4 regions of the Kitasatospora sp. NPDC087861 genome follow, and region 1 is predicted to be linked to each of the others. Evidence: riboswitches for the same ligand, from Rfam matches in the RefSeq annotation. Region 1 holds a riboswitch; each other region holds the start of a gene.
What was found. A riboswitch is a leader RNA that binds a small molecule or an ion and turns the genes downstream of it on or off. The one in region 1 is predicted to bind thiamine pyrophosphate.
Positions count from the first base shown of each region.

Region 1 (3,614 bases):
CTCGGCGGCGGGCGCGGCGGGCGCCACGGGCGCGGCCGGCGGGGCGGGCGGCAGGGCTGGCGGCGGCGCGTCGATGTAGCCGGTGGCGGGGTCGACGGGGACGGCGGGTGCCTCGGCGGGGGTGGCCTGCGGGACCGCCTCCGGCGCGGGGACCTTGCCGAAGGCCACGGTGGGCCGGTGCCCGCCCTGGGCCGGAACAGCCTCAGCCGGTACGCCCTCAGCCGGTACGTCGCCGGCCGGCGCCGCCTCGGGCTCGGGGACCCGGCTGAACGCCATGGTCGGCTGGTGCCCGCCGTCCGCCGACGCCGCCTCGGCCTCGGCCGGGGCGGGCGCCTGCGACGGGGCCGCTCCCGGCTCGGGAACCCTGCCGAAGGCCATCGTCGGCTGGTGCCCGCCCGAGGCGGAGCCGTCGGAAGCGGGAACAGCCGCCGCCTGGCCGCCCGAGGGCTGCTCCCCCTGCGGCCCGGTGGGCCCAACCTCGCGCTCGGTGCTCACGGACGACCTCCATAGCTGACAGAACCAAGGACCATAGTTTTTCGCACTGTCGATTCGATTGCCGTAAGGACCCCTCTGAAGAACTCATAAGAATCCTTAGCCGGCACCGACAGTCAACGCCGACGACCAGCGCCGACGGCCGACACCGACGGCCGGAGACTCCCCCACCTCCGTCGGACGTCCCGCGATGCGGACCGCACACCCCGTGGCCTTGGCGTTCAACCCCGTGCCGGTTAGCCTGGCGCTCTAACTGACACGCGGGAGCTTGGACCTTCCAGGCTGAGAGTGCGCTGGTCGACCGTACGCCACGGGATCGTGGGCGGACCGTCGAGGGGGCGCAGACCGCCGGAACCTGTCCGGGTAATGCCGGCGTAGGGAGTATCGGCCATGCCGCCTGCTTCGCCATCCTCTTCTTCGGACGCGTCCGCGTCCAAGGGTTTCCCCGATCCGTCCACGGGCGCCCCCGCCGGAGCGGCGACCGCCGTCCTGGACCGCCCGGAGCGTACCGAGGCACCGCTCGTGCTGGACACCGAGCCGCCGCGCACGCTGCGCTTCCGGGACCACTTCGCGCTCTGGATGAACCTGGGCGTCAGCCTGATCGGCTTCTCCACCGCCGCCACCGTGCTCGGCGCCAAGGGCAGCGAGCTGTCGCTGGCCGCCGCGGTGACCGCGATCGTGGCCGGCACCGTGGTCGGCACCGCGATGCTCGGCGTGGCCGCGCTGATCGGGGCCCGCACCGGCGCGCCCGCGATGGCGAACCTGCGCGGGCTGTTCGGCACCCGGCTGTCGTACGTCCCGACGGTGCTGAACATCGTCCAGTGCGTCGGCTGGGGCGTGTTCGAGCTGCTGACGATCGCGGCGGGCGCGCAGACCGTCGCCCACACGGACGGCTACCGCTGGCTGTTCGTGGTCCTGGCGGGCGCGCTGACCACCGCACTGACCATCTGGCCGCTGGGCTCGATCGCGGTGCTGCGCCGCTTCGTGGCCGGTGCCGTCGCCGTCGCGATGGTGTACTTCACCGTCCAGCTGGGCCGCCAGGGGGTGCCCGACCCGGGCGCCGGCAACTGGCACGGCTTCCTGGGCGCCACCGACGCGATGATCGCGGTGTCGATCTCCTTCGTCCCGCTCGCCGCCGACTACACCCGGCACTCGCGCACCCCGCGCTCGGCGTTCTGGGGCAGCTTCTCCGGCTACACGATCGCCCAGGTCTGGTGCTACGTGCTCGGCCTGATGGCCCTGCTGCAGTCCGACGGCGACCCGAACCGGATCTTCGACTCCTTCCTCGGCGTCTGGGCCGGCTGGCTGTTCCTGCTGGTGCTGGTGCTGCGCGAGACCGACCAGTCCTTCGCCAACGTGTACTCGACGGCGATGTCGGTGCAGAACCTGCTGCCGAAGGTGGACCGCCGGGTGCTGACCGGCGGGATCGGGCTGCTGATCACCGTGCTGGCGCTGCAGATCGACAAGTTCACCGACACCTACACCAACTTCCTCGGCCTGATCGGCTCGGTCTTCGTGCCGCTGCTGGCGGTGCTGGCGGTGGACTACTTCTTCGGCGCCGGCCGGCACGGCTGGAACCTCTCCGCCGACGCGCCGTCGCGCCCGCTGATGGTGCTGCCGTGGGTGCTGGGCTTCGCGGTCTACCAGTTCATCGCGCCGACCCCGGTGGCCGGCTGGTGGACGGACTTCTGGACCTCCGTCCAGCACGCCCTGCACTTCACCCCGCAGGAGTGGACGTCCGCCTCGCTGTTCGCCTTCCTGGTGCCGGCCCTGGCCACCTGGGCGCTCACCGCGCTGGCCCGCCGGACGGCGCGGAGCTGAGCGAGCGGCACCGCGGACGGAACCGCGCGAGCGACACCGCGCGGACGGAACCGCGCGGACGGAACCGAGCACACGGAACCGGGCGAGCGACACCGAAGACGGCCCCGCAGGTTGGGGCCGTCTTCGCCTCCGCGTCACTTCGGCCGCCTATCGTGAGCCCTGTGACCAGCCCAGACCCGTCCTCGGCGGCGGCGCGCACCGCGCCGGCCGTCCAGGTGATCGCCCACCGCGGTTCCTCGCACGCCCTGCCCGAACACACCCTGGCGGCGTACCGACGCGCGCTCGACGAGGGCGCGGACGCGGTCGAGTGCGACGTCCGGCTGACCCTCGACGGCGAACTGGTCTGCGTACACGACCGCCGGATCGGCCGGGTCTCCAACGGGCAGGGCACCGTCTCGGCGATGACGCTCGCCGAGCTGGAGGCGTACGACTTCGGCGCCTGGAAGACCGGTCGCCCCAGCACCGACCCCGAACTGCGCGGCGTGCTGCGGTTGGAGCGGCTGCTGGAGCTGGTGGTGGACTGCGGCCGCCCGGTGGACCTGGCGATCGAGACCAAGCACCCGGTGCGCTACCGCGGCCGGGTGGAGGCCGAACTGCTGCGGACGCTCGAACAGTTCAAGATCGGCGCGACCCGGGAGGCCGAGCGCCCCGCGGCCCGGATCATGAGCTTCTCCTCGGTGGCGCTGGACCGGGTGGCCGCCGGGGCGCCGGACTACCGGCGGGTGTTCCTGTTCGAACGGACCCTGCCGCTGCTCGGCCGGCTGCGCCCGGGCTCCCCGCTGCCGGGCGGGGCGCGGATCGCCGGTCCGGGCATCGAGCTGGTGCGGGCCCGCCCACAGCTGGTGGCGCGACTGCGCGAGCTGGGGCACGAGGTGCACGTGTGGACCGTGGACGAGCCGGCCGACGTGGAGCTCTGCCTGGAGCTCGGGGTGTCCGCGATCATCACCAACCGGCCCGCCGAGGTGCTGGCGCAGCTCGGGCGGTGATCCGCCGCCGGCTTGGGCGGTGATCCGCCGCCGGACCGGCAATGTCACCCGCAAAGCCCGGGACGCCATCCACTCCTTCTGGTCGGCAGTCAAACCTTCCGGGCACGTTATTGCCGGAATGCATGCGTCGGCGCGACGGAGGGTGAGCGGGGAATGACCTGAGGCCACCCTCGGTCGCCTCGCTTGAAATGTCCTCGCGGGATCGTCCGGTGGTCGTTTCCGACGCATTACCAAGGGGCATCCATCCCTCGGCATACGCTGAAGGAGGTCCGGGGGTGGCGTTGATGGTGGCGCGTGAAGTGCCGACTTCATCGA
Region 1 is NZ_JBIUUS010000006.1:98,124-101,737, forward strand. Features, by position in the region: gene ACIOJE_RS11395 (trypsin-like peptidase domain-containing protein) at 1-495, opposite strand, end outside; TPP riboswitch at 743-890, shown strand; gene ACIOJE_RS11400 (cytosine permease) at 883-2,313, shown strand; gene ACIOJE_RS11405 (glycerophosphodiester phosphodiesterase) at 2,475-3,299, shown strand; gene ACIOJE_RS11410 (ATP-binding protein) at 3,575-3,614, shown strand, end outside.

Region 2 (3,614 bases), on a different contig from region 1:
GAAAGGCGTCGGGTCGGTTCTGGCGGATCAGCACTGAATACCGCCGAATGTGCCGGTCCGCCCGGACGAGCCCGCAGTCCTCTGGACGAGCCGTCTATTCCAGCCTCCTGCCTGTCATGGAACATCCGCATCCTGAGCGGGCGCCGGCACGGCGATCTCCGCCTCGGCGCGATAGCGCTCGTGCGGGTGGAGCCGGCGGGTGACCGGGTGGCCCTCCTCCAGCAGGCCCGCTTCCTTGCGGATCAGGTCGGCCTCGGACACGATGCCGACCGGGTGGTTGCGGTCGTCGACGACTGGCCCGCCGGTGATGTCGTTGCGGTGGAAGAGTCCGGCGATCTCCTTGAACGTGGTCTCGCGGTGGGCGACGACGACCCTCTGAGTCATCACGTCCTGGACGGTCCGGTGCTGCATGGCCTGGTCTCCTCCAGACGGTCCGCAGGGTCGCGCGCCGATCACGCAGGCGCGTCCTTGGGTGCGGGTGGTACGACGACGACGGGGAGGCGGGCGTGGTGGACGACCTCGGTGCTGGTGGAGCCGAGCGCGAGGCGGCCCCAGACGCCGGCGCCGCGGGTGCCGACCACGAGCATGCTCGCGTCCTGACTCGCGTCCAGCAGGACCTGGGCGGGACGGCCGCGCTCGCATCGGACCTCGACCTCGACGAATGGCTCGCCGACCTGCTGTCGCAGTTCCTCGACGGAGTCCGTGACCTCGCGGGCGACGATGTCGTGCAGGTGCGGTGGCAGCGCGCCGCTCGTGCGGGGCCAGGTGGTCCGCTCCATGCCCGACGAACCGGCGCGGCCACCGCCGTAGACGCAGACGGCCCGCACGCCGACGCCGCGCAGCTGTGCCTCGCGCAGGGCGAAGAGCACGGCTCGGCGTGCGGGTTCCGAGCCGTCCGCGCCGACCACGATCGGCCCAGGAGAACCTTGTGCGGGACTGGTGTTCATGGGGACCTCCGCCTCGTACGGCCTGTGAGCGGGTTGCTCGGTGCGGCGGGCCCGGCGGGTACCAGGGAGGCATGGCTGCCGGTCGGCCCGCTGTTATTCAGGATCCTCCGGCCCGGTCGCCGTGGCACGCCCGTACCGCCGCGAACCCTGGGCATCAGCGGACCCGCGGTCCGCGACGGCATCGGCACCCCCGTCGTCCGAGCGCTGGCCAAGGCGAGGCGCCCGGCGCTCAGCGCCTCGCCCTCGGCGGCGATGATCTCGGCGCGCCTCTCGCGTTCGGCCTCCGCCTGCCGGGCCATCGCGCGCTGCATGCTCTGAGGTAGCTCGATGTCCTTCAGCTCGACCACCAGGACGAAGACGCCCCAGCGCTGGGTGAGGCCGTCGAGGATCTCCTTGATCCGCGAGTTGAGGGTCTCGGTGTCGGTTATCGGCGTCCCGGGAGGGCGGCCGCAGGGCCTGCCATCGTTCGGGACGAGGCGAAGGTTCACGCTCCGTGCGTGGCGGGGGGAAGTCGGGTGCGGGCGATCCTGGTGAGCTCCTCGGCGGTGACCAGGCCGACCAGCCGGCTGTCGTCCAGCACGAGGATCGGCGGCTCGGCGGTCGCGCGGTCCAGGACTTCGACGAGGTCGTCCGTGGGTGCGGTCACGGGGTGTCGGGGCGCGTGTTGCGCCTGCGCGGTGTTCAGCTGGGCGTGGTAGGTCAACAGGCCGGTGCTGACGACGGCGGCAGGGAGGCCGACGACCATGATGGCGAGCAGGATGTGGGAAAGCCACCACTGGACGCGATCGGAGGTCCGGCGTACCGGATTGCCGCAGCCTGAGTGTGTGCGCATGCTCTCCGCCTCCTCGTCGTGCTCGGGAAGTCGGCCGGGGTGCTTTCATCCTCGGTCGTGCGGAGTCGTCCTGGCGTGGTCCGATGGGCCCACACCGCCGCCGATGATGGGCCCTGATCAGGTCGGCCCTGGTGTCGGGCAGGGACGGGAGTGACGGGAGTATGGTGGGTAGTGGCCTGCAGGGCGAGCGAGGGAGTTCGACCGGATGGGCCTCGGGTGATGGGCGGAGGCTCCGCGCGAGGCTGTTTGTCGACGGTCGGGCTGAGAGGCCGGAAGGTCTGTGGGACCGGAAGGCGACCTCCAACACCTGATCCGGACAATGCCGGCGAAGGGAGCCCACCTTGCAGGTTTTTGTCCGCTGCGTGTCCTTCTCGGTTTCGCTGGCCGTGTGAATCCCTGCGGAGTAACGTTCTTATCAAGCAGTCGTGGTTCCGAAGTTCTCGCCCGCGGTGACATGCCGTGGGCGCTCTTGCTGTTCAGCGCCTCTCCGGACCAGGGCGATCACCTCCGGGCCCGCACTTGTGGGACCGATCAGTTTCCCTTGAAGGAGAAACGCATGGCTACCGGAACTGTGAAGTGGTTCAACGCCGAGAAGGGCTTCGGCTTCATCGAGCAGGATGGCGGCGGGGCCGACGTGTTCGCCCACTACTCGAACATCGACGCCCAGGGCTTCCGTGAACTCCAGGAGGGTCAGAAGGTGACCTTCGATGTCGTGCAGGGTCAGAAGGGCCCGCAGGCGGAGCACATCCGCCCCGCCTGACCTTCAGTGAACGAGCGGGCGCCCTGCACGGATCCACGTGCGGGGCGCTTTGCCGTCTGCTCCGGCACGAGAGCTGTCCGCTTCCTGGACGGTGCCCGGACATGCGAAAGACCCGCTTTCGGACCAGGAGCCGGTGCCTGAGGTGTCCTCAGGAGCACCGGGCGGTGTCGGCTCCTTCGACCGCGTAGATGGCCAGCCGCCTTGTCACGCAGTCCAGTACGCGAGCGAGTTCGTGGCCTTGATCCTCGGCGTCTCCCGGACGACGCTCGCGATGGCCCGCGACCGCCACCTGCCGCACGCGCCGGCGGCCATTCACCCCCGGTTCCAGGTGCCGCACCGGGCCGTCCTGGCGGTCGGCGCCGTCGCCTACGCGGTGCGCCGGGGCACCTTCGCATAGTCGCGATGCCCGCACCGTCTGCCCGTCCGCGCCGTGAACGCCCAGACCACAGGCCGTCGTACGGTTTCAGCCGGTGATTTCCCAGTACCCCGCGTGCACGGCGGCTGCCTCGTCGTACAGGTGCGGGCCCGACACCTCGACGGTGCCGCCGCCGGCCGCGAAGACCTGGCGGCACGGCAGGTCGAGCAGCGGCTCGTCCGGGTCCGCGCCCGCGAGGTCGTTCAGTTCGGTGGCGGCGAGGGCGTAGACGACCCGCCGGATGCCGCTCCAGTAGATCGCCCCGGCGCACATCGCGCACGGCTCGGTGCTGGTGTACAGGGTGGCTCCGGCGAGTTGGGCCGGGGCCAGGGTGCGCGAGGCCAGTCGTACCAGATTGATCTCCGCGTGGCCGGTGACGTCGTGGTCCGTCAGCACGGTGTTCTCGGCCGTGAGCAGGACGCTGCCGTCCGGGCCGGTCAGCAGCGCGCCGAAGGGGTGGTTGCCGTGCTCGCGCGCGCCGGCCGCGAGCCCGATGGCCTCGAGCAGGTGGGTGCGGATGTCATCGGCCATGACGTAACTCCTCAGGGGTGAGCCAACTGGCGAGGTTAAACGTATAACGGCGGCGAGGTGGGAAGGAACCCGCGCCCGGCCACCGGGCACTGCGGCCGTCAGCTGCCGTATCCACCCCCACCGGGCGTG
Region 2 is NZ_JBIUUS010000015.1:194,357-197,970, reverse strand. Features, by position in the region: gene ACIOJE_RS22255 (CBS domain-containing protein) at 115-411, opposite strand; gene ACIOJE_RS22250 (universal stress protein) at 453-947, opposite strand; gene ACIOJE_RS22245 (SPFH domain-containing protein) at 944-1,435, opposite strand; gene ACIOJE_RS22240 (hypothetical protein) at 1,432-1,779, opposite strand; TPP riboswitch at 2,008-2,130, shown strand; gene ACIOJE_RS22235 (cold-shock protein) at 2,336-2,539, shown strand; partial or broken gene ACIOJE_RS22230 (amino acid permease) at 2,772-2,903, shown strand; gene ACIOJE_RS22225 (nucleoside deaminase) at 3,003-3,485, opposite strand; gene ACIOJE_RS22220 (hydantoinase B/oxoprolinase family protein) at 3,584-3,614, opposite strand, start outside.
Region 2: another riboswitch for thiamine pyrophosphate. It lies ahead of ACIOJE_RS22235 (cold-shock protein); the one in region 1 lies ahead of ACIOJE_RS11400 (cytosine permease).

Region 3 (3,614 bases), on a different contig from region 1:
GGATTCGCGACCGGCTTGCTCCGCCAGCGGATCGCGCCGGTCTTCGCGTCGTAGGCGAGGACGCTCACGGTCTTCTCGTCCTCGGAGATCGAACGGAACAGGATCAGTCCCGCGTCGGATGCGACAGCCGGACCACGCAGGTTCCCGTCCTTGCCCGCCTCGACCTCCCATCCCCTTGTACTGTCGAACGCCGCCGGAATCGGTTTGGCCGGCGCGGCAGACCGGGACGGCACGGCAGACTGGGACGGCACGGCAGCCGAGGTCTGCGTCCGGGACTCCTTGGGATCACCTGGACCCGACGAACCTCCACACGCGGTGAGTGAGAGTGCCGCGAGCGTCACGAACGCTCCCGCCTTCGCCACTGACCTGACCATGCGATTCCCCCAAAACCAGCTCTGCGCAGCCACTATGACGGTACGACAGGTTTCCCATTTCCAGCACGGAGAACCGTCCCACCATGGCAGCACCCGGCCGCCCGCCTCGTCCACGGGATTTCGGGTGCCCGGAGGCAGCCCCGGAGACAGCAGAGCGCCGCCCCGAGGTGATCGGGGCGGCGCTCAGCTGTCCTGGGTCAGTCGGCCATCGGCAGGTAGACCTTGTTCCCCTGGGCCTTGAACTCCTCGGACATGGCCTTCATGCCCTCGACGGCCGCCTCGTCGTACTCCGGCGAGGCCTGACCCTGGCCGAATTGCTCGTTGATGCTTTTGCTGATCTTCATCGAGCAGAACTTCGGGCCGCACATGGAGCAGAAGTGGGCCGTCTTGGCGGGTTCGGCGGGGAGGGTCTCGTCGTGGAAGGCGCGGGCGGTCTCCGGGTCGAGGGCCAGGTTGAACTGGTCCTCCCAGCGGAACTCGAAGCGGGCGTCGGACAGGGCGTCGTCCCAGGCCTGGGCGCCGGGGTGGCCCTTGGCGAGGTCGGCGGCGTGGGCGGCAATCTTGTAGGTGATCACGCCGGTCTTGACGTCGTCGCGGTTGGGCAGGCCCAGGTGCTCCTTGGGCGTGACGTAGCAGAGCATCGCGGTGCCCCACCAGGCGATCATGGCGGCGCCGATGCCCGAGGTGATGTGGTCGTAGCCGGGGGCGACGTCGGTGGTGAGCGGGCCGAGGGTGTAGAACGGCGCCTCGTCGCAGATCTCCTTCTGGAGATCCATGTTCTCCTTGATCTTGTTCATCGGGACGTGGCCCGGGCCCTCGATCATCACCTGGACGTCGCGCTCGCGGGCGATCCGGCCGAGCTCGCCGAGGGTCTGCAGTTCGGCGAACTGCGCCTCGTCGTTGGCGTCCGCGATGGAGCCCGGACGCAGGCCGTCGCCGAGCGAGAAGGTGACGTCGTAGCTCGCGAGGATGTCGCAGAGCTCCTCGAAGTTCGTGTAGAGGAAGTTCTCCTGGTGGTGCGCCAGGCACCAGGCGGCCATGATCGAGCCGCCGCGCGAGACGATGCCGGTCTTGCGGCGGGCGGTCAGCGGGACGTACCGCAGCAGGACGCCGGCGTGGACGGTCATGTAGTCGACGCCCTGCTCGCACTGCTCGACGATGGTGTCCCGGTACACCTCCCAGCTCAGCTCCTCGGCCTTGCCGTCGACCTTCTCCAGGGCCTGGTAGAGCGGCACGGTGCCGATCGGCACGGGGGAGTTGCGCAGGATCCACTCGCGGGTGGTGTGGATGTTGCGGCCGGTGGAGAGGTCCATGACGGTGTCGGCGCCCCAGCGGGTGGCCCAGGTCATCTTCTCCACCTCCTCCTCGATCGAGGAGGTGACGGCGGAGTTGCCGATGTTGGCGTTGATCTTCACCAGGAAGTTGGTGCCGATGACGGCCGGCTCCACCTCGGGGTGGTTCACGTTGACCGGGATGACGGCCCGCCCGCGGGCCACCTCGGCCCGCACGTACTCGGGGGCGAGGCCCTCCCGCAGCGCCACGAACTCCATCTCGGGGGTGACCACGCCCCGCCTGGCGTAGGCGAGTTGGGTGACGGCGACACCACCGCGGCCGCGCAGCGGACGGCGCGGGCGGCCGGGGAACACCGCGTCCAGGTTGCGCAGGTTTCCGCCGCGCGGCGAGGTGTGCTTGATCCCGTCGTCCTCGGGGCGCGCCTCGCGGCCGTCGTACTCCTCGACGTCGCCGCGCTGGCGGATCCAGGCGTCGCGCAGGGCGGGCAGGCCGCGCCGCACGTCGGGCGCGTAGGCCTGGTCGGTGTACGGGCCGGAGGTGTCGTACAGCGGGACGGTCCGGCCGTTGGTGAGCTGCACCTCGCGGTACGGGACCCGCAGGTCGGGCCGGGACCCCTCGCGGTAGGCCTTGCGCCAGGCCGGGGTCGGGTAGCCGGTGCCCGCGCTGGTGACGGCGCTGTTCCGGGCAGACTGCGGCTGTGCTTCGAACGCGGTCATCTGACCTCTACTCCCTACGCCGGCATTACCCGGTCAGGTTCCTGCGGTCGACGCAGCCGTCGGTCCGTCCGTCGACGTCCCGGTCAGCGCCCTCTCAGCCCGGTGCTCCGAGCTCCCGCGTCCACAGGCGGTGTTGCCTGCACACGACGCCCAACACGGTAGCGAGCCGATCGCCGCAGGTCCAGAGGGGGTCCACGGAGGGGATCCGGCAGCCGGTGGCAGCACGCCGAAACGCCCGAGGCCCGGCACCCCGTCGCGGGGTGCCGGGCCTCGGGCGTTCCCTCAGCCCTTGGCGGCCTTCTTCACCAGGACCACCACGGCGGCCGCGATACCGACGACCACCAGCACCTTGATCACTATGCTCAGCAGCGCGCCGACGACGCCGAAGACGAATCCCACGATGTTCCAGAGCAGCACCAGGACCAGCACCGGGATGACGATGTTGCGCACCCAGGCGGGCAGCGACTTCCAGAGCTCAGCCATGTCTGTTCCTTCTCTCCCCGTGGGGTCGGCTGCCGTCCGGTGCCGCATCCCGCTTGCTTCGGTACTTCGATCGTACGGTGGCGCCAGTGCCGTAACGAGGCCCGACGGCCCGGAGAGAACCCCTAGATCACCCCGACCCGGGCCCCGGGGAAAGACCCCGCCCGGACCTCCGGGAAGGCCCCCGGGAAATCCCCGGAGCGACCTGCGACCCGGGCCGGCCCCACGCGTCCACGAGATACCGGACTCTCCGGAACTACCCCTGCACCACGGCTACTTGGGGGATCCAGGCACGCACAACCGCTCCGCCACCACCACCGTCACCGACCCTGACCGCCCTTGCCCCTGCCCCGGGCCCACCCGGCCATGAGCTGGTCAGACCGGCCAGCGCTCCCCGCGCCAGGCCGCGTCCCAGAACATCCACTCGTAGCGCGAGGTGGTCGTGAAGTGCTCGACGACCCGGCGCCGCTCGGCCGGGGAGATCTCCTCGCCGAGCCGGTCGGTGAGTGCCAGCACCCGGCGGACGACGGACTGGAAGGCCTCGTCGCCGTAGGTGGCGATCCACTTGGCGTACAGCGGGTCGGGGGAGCCCTGGGCGAGCAGCGCCTCGCCGACCCGGGCGTAGATCCAGTAGCAGGGCAGCACCGCGCCGACGGCCTCGGCGAAGGAGCCGCCGTAGACGGTGGCCAGCAGGTAACTGGTGTAGGCGCGGGTGGTGGGCAGCACCGGCTCGGCGGCGGCCTGTTCGGCG
Region 3 is NZ_JBIUUS010000016.1:15,623-19,236, reverse strand. Features, by position in the region: gene ACIOJE_RS22420 (hypothetical protein) at 1-488, opposite strand, end outside; gene thiC (phosphomethylpyrimidine synthase ThiC) at 572-2,383, opposite strand; TPP riboswitch at 2,378-2,512, opposite strand; gene ACIOJE_RS22410 (DUF5326 family protein) at 2,666-2,866, opposite strand; gene tenA (thiaminase II) at 3,239-3,614, opposite strand, start outside.
Region 3: another riboswitch for thiamine pyrophosphate. It lies ahead of thiC (phosphomethylpyrimidine synthase ThiC); the one in region 1 lies ahead of ACIOJE_RS11400 (cytosine permease).

Region 4 (3,614 bases), on a different contig from region 1:
GGGCAGGACCCGGATGCCGTTGCGGGTCAGCACGTCCAGGACGGAGCCCTGGGTGCCGGTGTCGACCCGGCGCATCGCCACGGTGGTCAGCTCGGTGCCGGAGGCCAGCAGCGCCCGTTCCAGGATCTCCAGGCTGGGCGCGCCGCCGGTGCCCATGATCAGTCGGGAGCCGAACGGCGTTCCGGCGATGGTGAGTTGGTCGTCGGCCATGGTCAGCCTCCCTGGACGGCGGTGAGGATCTCGATCCGGTCGCCCGCCGAGAGTTCCGTGTCGGGCCACGAACTGCGGGGCACCACGGTCTCGTTGAGTGCGGCGGCGACACCGCTGTGGGCGGCGCTGAGGCCGGCCACCACCTCCGCGAGGGTGGTCGTGGCGGACACCCGGCGGGGCTCGCCGTTGACGGTCAGTGCGATCTCGGTCATGCGGAGGCCTTCGTGGTGGAGCGGTCGGGGGAGAACCTGGTGGGCGTGAACGGCTTTGCCAGGTCGGGCAGTTCGCCGGTCGCCAGGTACTCGGCGAGCAGGTCGGCGGTCACCGGGGTGAGCAGCACGCCGTTGCGGTAGTGGCCGGTGGCGGCGACCAGTCCGGGCAGCGCGGTCGGGCCCAGCAGTGGGGCGTTGTCCGGCGAGCCGGGCCGCAGCCCCGCCGAGGTCTCCACGAGCGGGAGTTCGGTGATGCCCGGGACCAACTCGTGGGCGTCGCGCAGCAGTTCGTACACCCCGCCGGCGGTGACCGTGGTGTCGTAGCCCTGTTCCTCGGTGGTCGCGCCGATCACCAGCTCGCCGTTCTCCCGGGGCACCAGGTACAGGTGTCGGCCGCGCACCACCGCGCGGACGTTGCGGGACAGGAACGGCCGGTACGCCTCGGGGATCCGCAGCCGCAGGATCTGTCCCTTCACCGGGCGGATCGCCGGCAGCACGCCCTCGGGCAGCCCGGGCAACCGGTGGCTGTGCGGGCCGGCCGCGAGCACCACCTGCTCGGCGGTCAGGGTCTCCTGCGGGCCGAGGCGGGCGCCGACCGCGCGGCCGTTCTCGACCAGCAGCCCGACGGCCTCGGCGCGGTGGATCACGACCCCGGCGCGTTCGCAGGCGGCCAGCAGGGCGGTCAGCAGGCGGCGGGGATCCACCTGGTGGTCGTCCGCGGCGTGCAGGCCGCCACGCACGCCGGGGGCGAGCATCGGCTCCAGCTTGCGGGCCTCCCGGCCGGTCAGCCAGGCCGAGTCCAGGCCGAGCCGCTGGTGGAAGGCGTGCAGTTCGCGCAGTTCCTCGCGGTCGTCGGAGTCCAGCGCGACCGCGATCGTGCCGCACCGGCGGTACCCGGTGTCCAGGCCGCCGCTCGCCTCGGTGAGCTCGGCGGCGAAGTCCCCGTACCGCCGGTTGGAGGCCATCCCGAGGCGCAGCAGCGGCTCCTCGCCGTACTGCAGCTCGGTGACCGGGGCGAGCATCCCGGCCGCGACCCCGGCCGCCCCGCCGCCGGGGGAGGGGTCGACCACCAGGATCCTCTTCAGTCCGAGCTGCGCGGCGCGCCAGGCGACGGCGAGGCCGATGATGCCCCCGCCGATCACCAGCACGTCGGCACGGGTGCTTTCGGGCAAGCGTGACAAAGCTGCTCTTCTCCCTTCGCCGGTATGACCCGGATCAGGTTCGGACGGTCGCGGGCCGTGCCAGCCCGCCTCTCAGCCCGGTACGCCGGGCTCCCGTGATGGTGTCCCCACCATAACGCCGGGGTCGGCCCGGCCGAAGGCCCGTACGAAGGGTGGACGGGCCGGTGGGGCGCCCGGGGCCGCTGAGTACAGTGACGGGCGTGGCAGAGCTGAGCGGAACGGATCGGGTGGTCGTCGTCGGGGCCGGGCTGGCCGGGGCGCAGTGCGCCCTGAAGCTGCGGCAGGGTGGCTGGCCGGGGCGGATCACGCTGGTCGGCGAGGAGCCGCACGCGCCGTACGACCGGCCGCCGCTGTCCAAGGACGTGCTGCTCGGCAAGGCCGACGCCACCACCCTGGACATCGACTACCCGCACCTCGGCATCGAGGTGCTCACCGGCCGCCGCGCCACCGGCCTCACCCCCGGCGTGCTGCACACCGACGACGGCGACCTCCCGTACGGCGCGCTGGTGATCGCCACCGGCGCCACCCCGCGCGCCCTGCCCGGCGCCGAGCGCGCGCACCTGCTGCACACCCTGGACGACGCGCTGGCGCTGCGCGCCCTGCTGCGGCCCGGTCGGCGGCTGGTACTGGTCGGCGCGGGCTGGATCGGCGCCGAGGTGTCCACCGCGGCGCGCGCCGCGGGCTGCGAGGTGACCGTGGTCGAGGCGGGCCCCGCGCCCGTCCCCGGCGCGCTGCCGACCGAGGTCGGCTCGGCGATGGCCGCCTGGTACGCCGAGGCCGGCGTCGACCTGCGCTGCGGGGTCGGCGTGGCCGCCGTCGAGCCCGGCGCGGTGCTGCTGGCGGACGGCTCGCACCTGCCCGCCGACGAGGTGGTGGTCGGCGTCGGCGCCCGGCCCGCGACGGGCTGGCTGGCCGGCTCCGGCGTCGAACTGGACGAGACCGGCGCGGTCCTGGTGGACGAGCGGCTGCGGACGGGCCTGCCCGGCGTCTTCGCGGCCGGCGACTGCGTCAGCTACCCGTCCGCCCGCGCCGGGGCCCGGCTGGCCGTCCAGCACTGGGACCACGCGCTGCAGTCCGGCGAGGCCGCGGCCGCCGCCGTGCTCGGCGCGGACGCGCCGCCGTACGACCCGGTGCCGTACTTCTGGTCGGAGCAGTTCGGGCGGATGGTCCAGTACGCCGGGCGGCACGCCGAGGGCGACGAACTGCTGTGGCGCGGCGGCCCGCAGGACGCCTCCTGGACGGTGCTCTGGCTGCGCGACGGGGTGCCGAGCGCGCTGCTGGCCGTCGACCGGCCGCGCGACCTCACCCAGGGCCGCCGGCTGATCGAGCGCGGCACCGCGCTGGACCCGGCCCGGGCGGCCGATCCGGCGGTGCCGCTGAAGTCGGCCACTGCTTGACGGGGCCCTGACGGGGCCCTGACGGGGCCCTGACGGCGCCCTGGCGGGGCCTCTGGTGCGCGGCGGGCCCCCGAGGTGGCAGTCTGGTGGCGTGAGTGAGATCGAAAGCAAGATTGAAGCCCTGGTCCCCGAGTGGATGTACCTGCCCGACATCTCGGAGCAGTGGGGCGTCCGCGTCACCGAGGTCCGCGACCTGGTGCGCAGCGGCGGCCTGATCGCCGTCCGGCGGGGCCCGAACAAGTCGCTGCAGGTGCCCGCGGCGTTCATCGACGGTCCCGGGCTGGTCAAGCACCTGTCCGGCACCCTGACCGTCCTGCGTGACTGCGGGTACAGCGACGTCGAGATCCTGGAGTGGCTGTTCACCGAGGACCCGTCGCTGCCCGGCAGCCCGATCCAGGCGCTGCGCGAGAACCGCGGCACCGAGGTCAAGCGCCGCGCCCAGGCGATGCTGATCTGATGGCGGCGGACTCTCCGCGCGCCCGGCTGGCCGACGCCCGGCTGTACCTGTGCACCGACGCCCGCCGCGAGCAGGGCGACCTCGCCGAGTTCCTGGACGCGGCGCTGGCCGGCGGGGTGGACATCGTCCAGCTCCGCGACAAGGGGCTGGAGGCCAA
Region 4 is NZ_JBIUUS010000014.1:146,202-149,815, reverse strand. Features, by position in the region: gene ACIOJE_RS21105 (thiazole synthase) at 1-210, opposite strand, end outside; gene thiS (sulfur carrier protein ThiS) at 213-422, opposite strand; gene thiO (glycine oxidase ThiO) at 419-1,594, opposite strand; TPP riboswitch at 1,598-1,710, opposite strand; gene ACIOJE_RS21090 (FAD-dependent oxidoreductase) at 1,795-3,000, shown strand; gene ACIOJE_RS21085 (Rv2175c family DNA-binding protein) at 3,092-3,457, shown strand; gene thiE (thiamine phosphate synthase) at 3,457-3,614, shown strand, end outside.
Region 4: another riboswitch for thiamine pyrophosphate. It lies ahead of thiO (glycine oxidase ThiO); the one in region 1 lies ahead of ACIOJE_RS11400 (cytosine permease).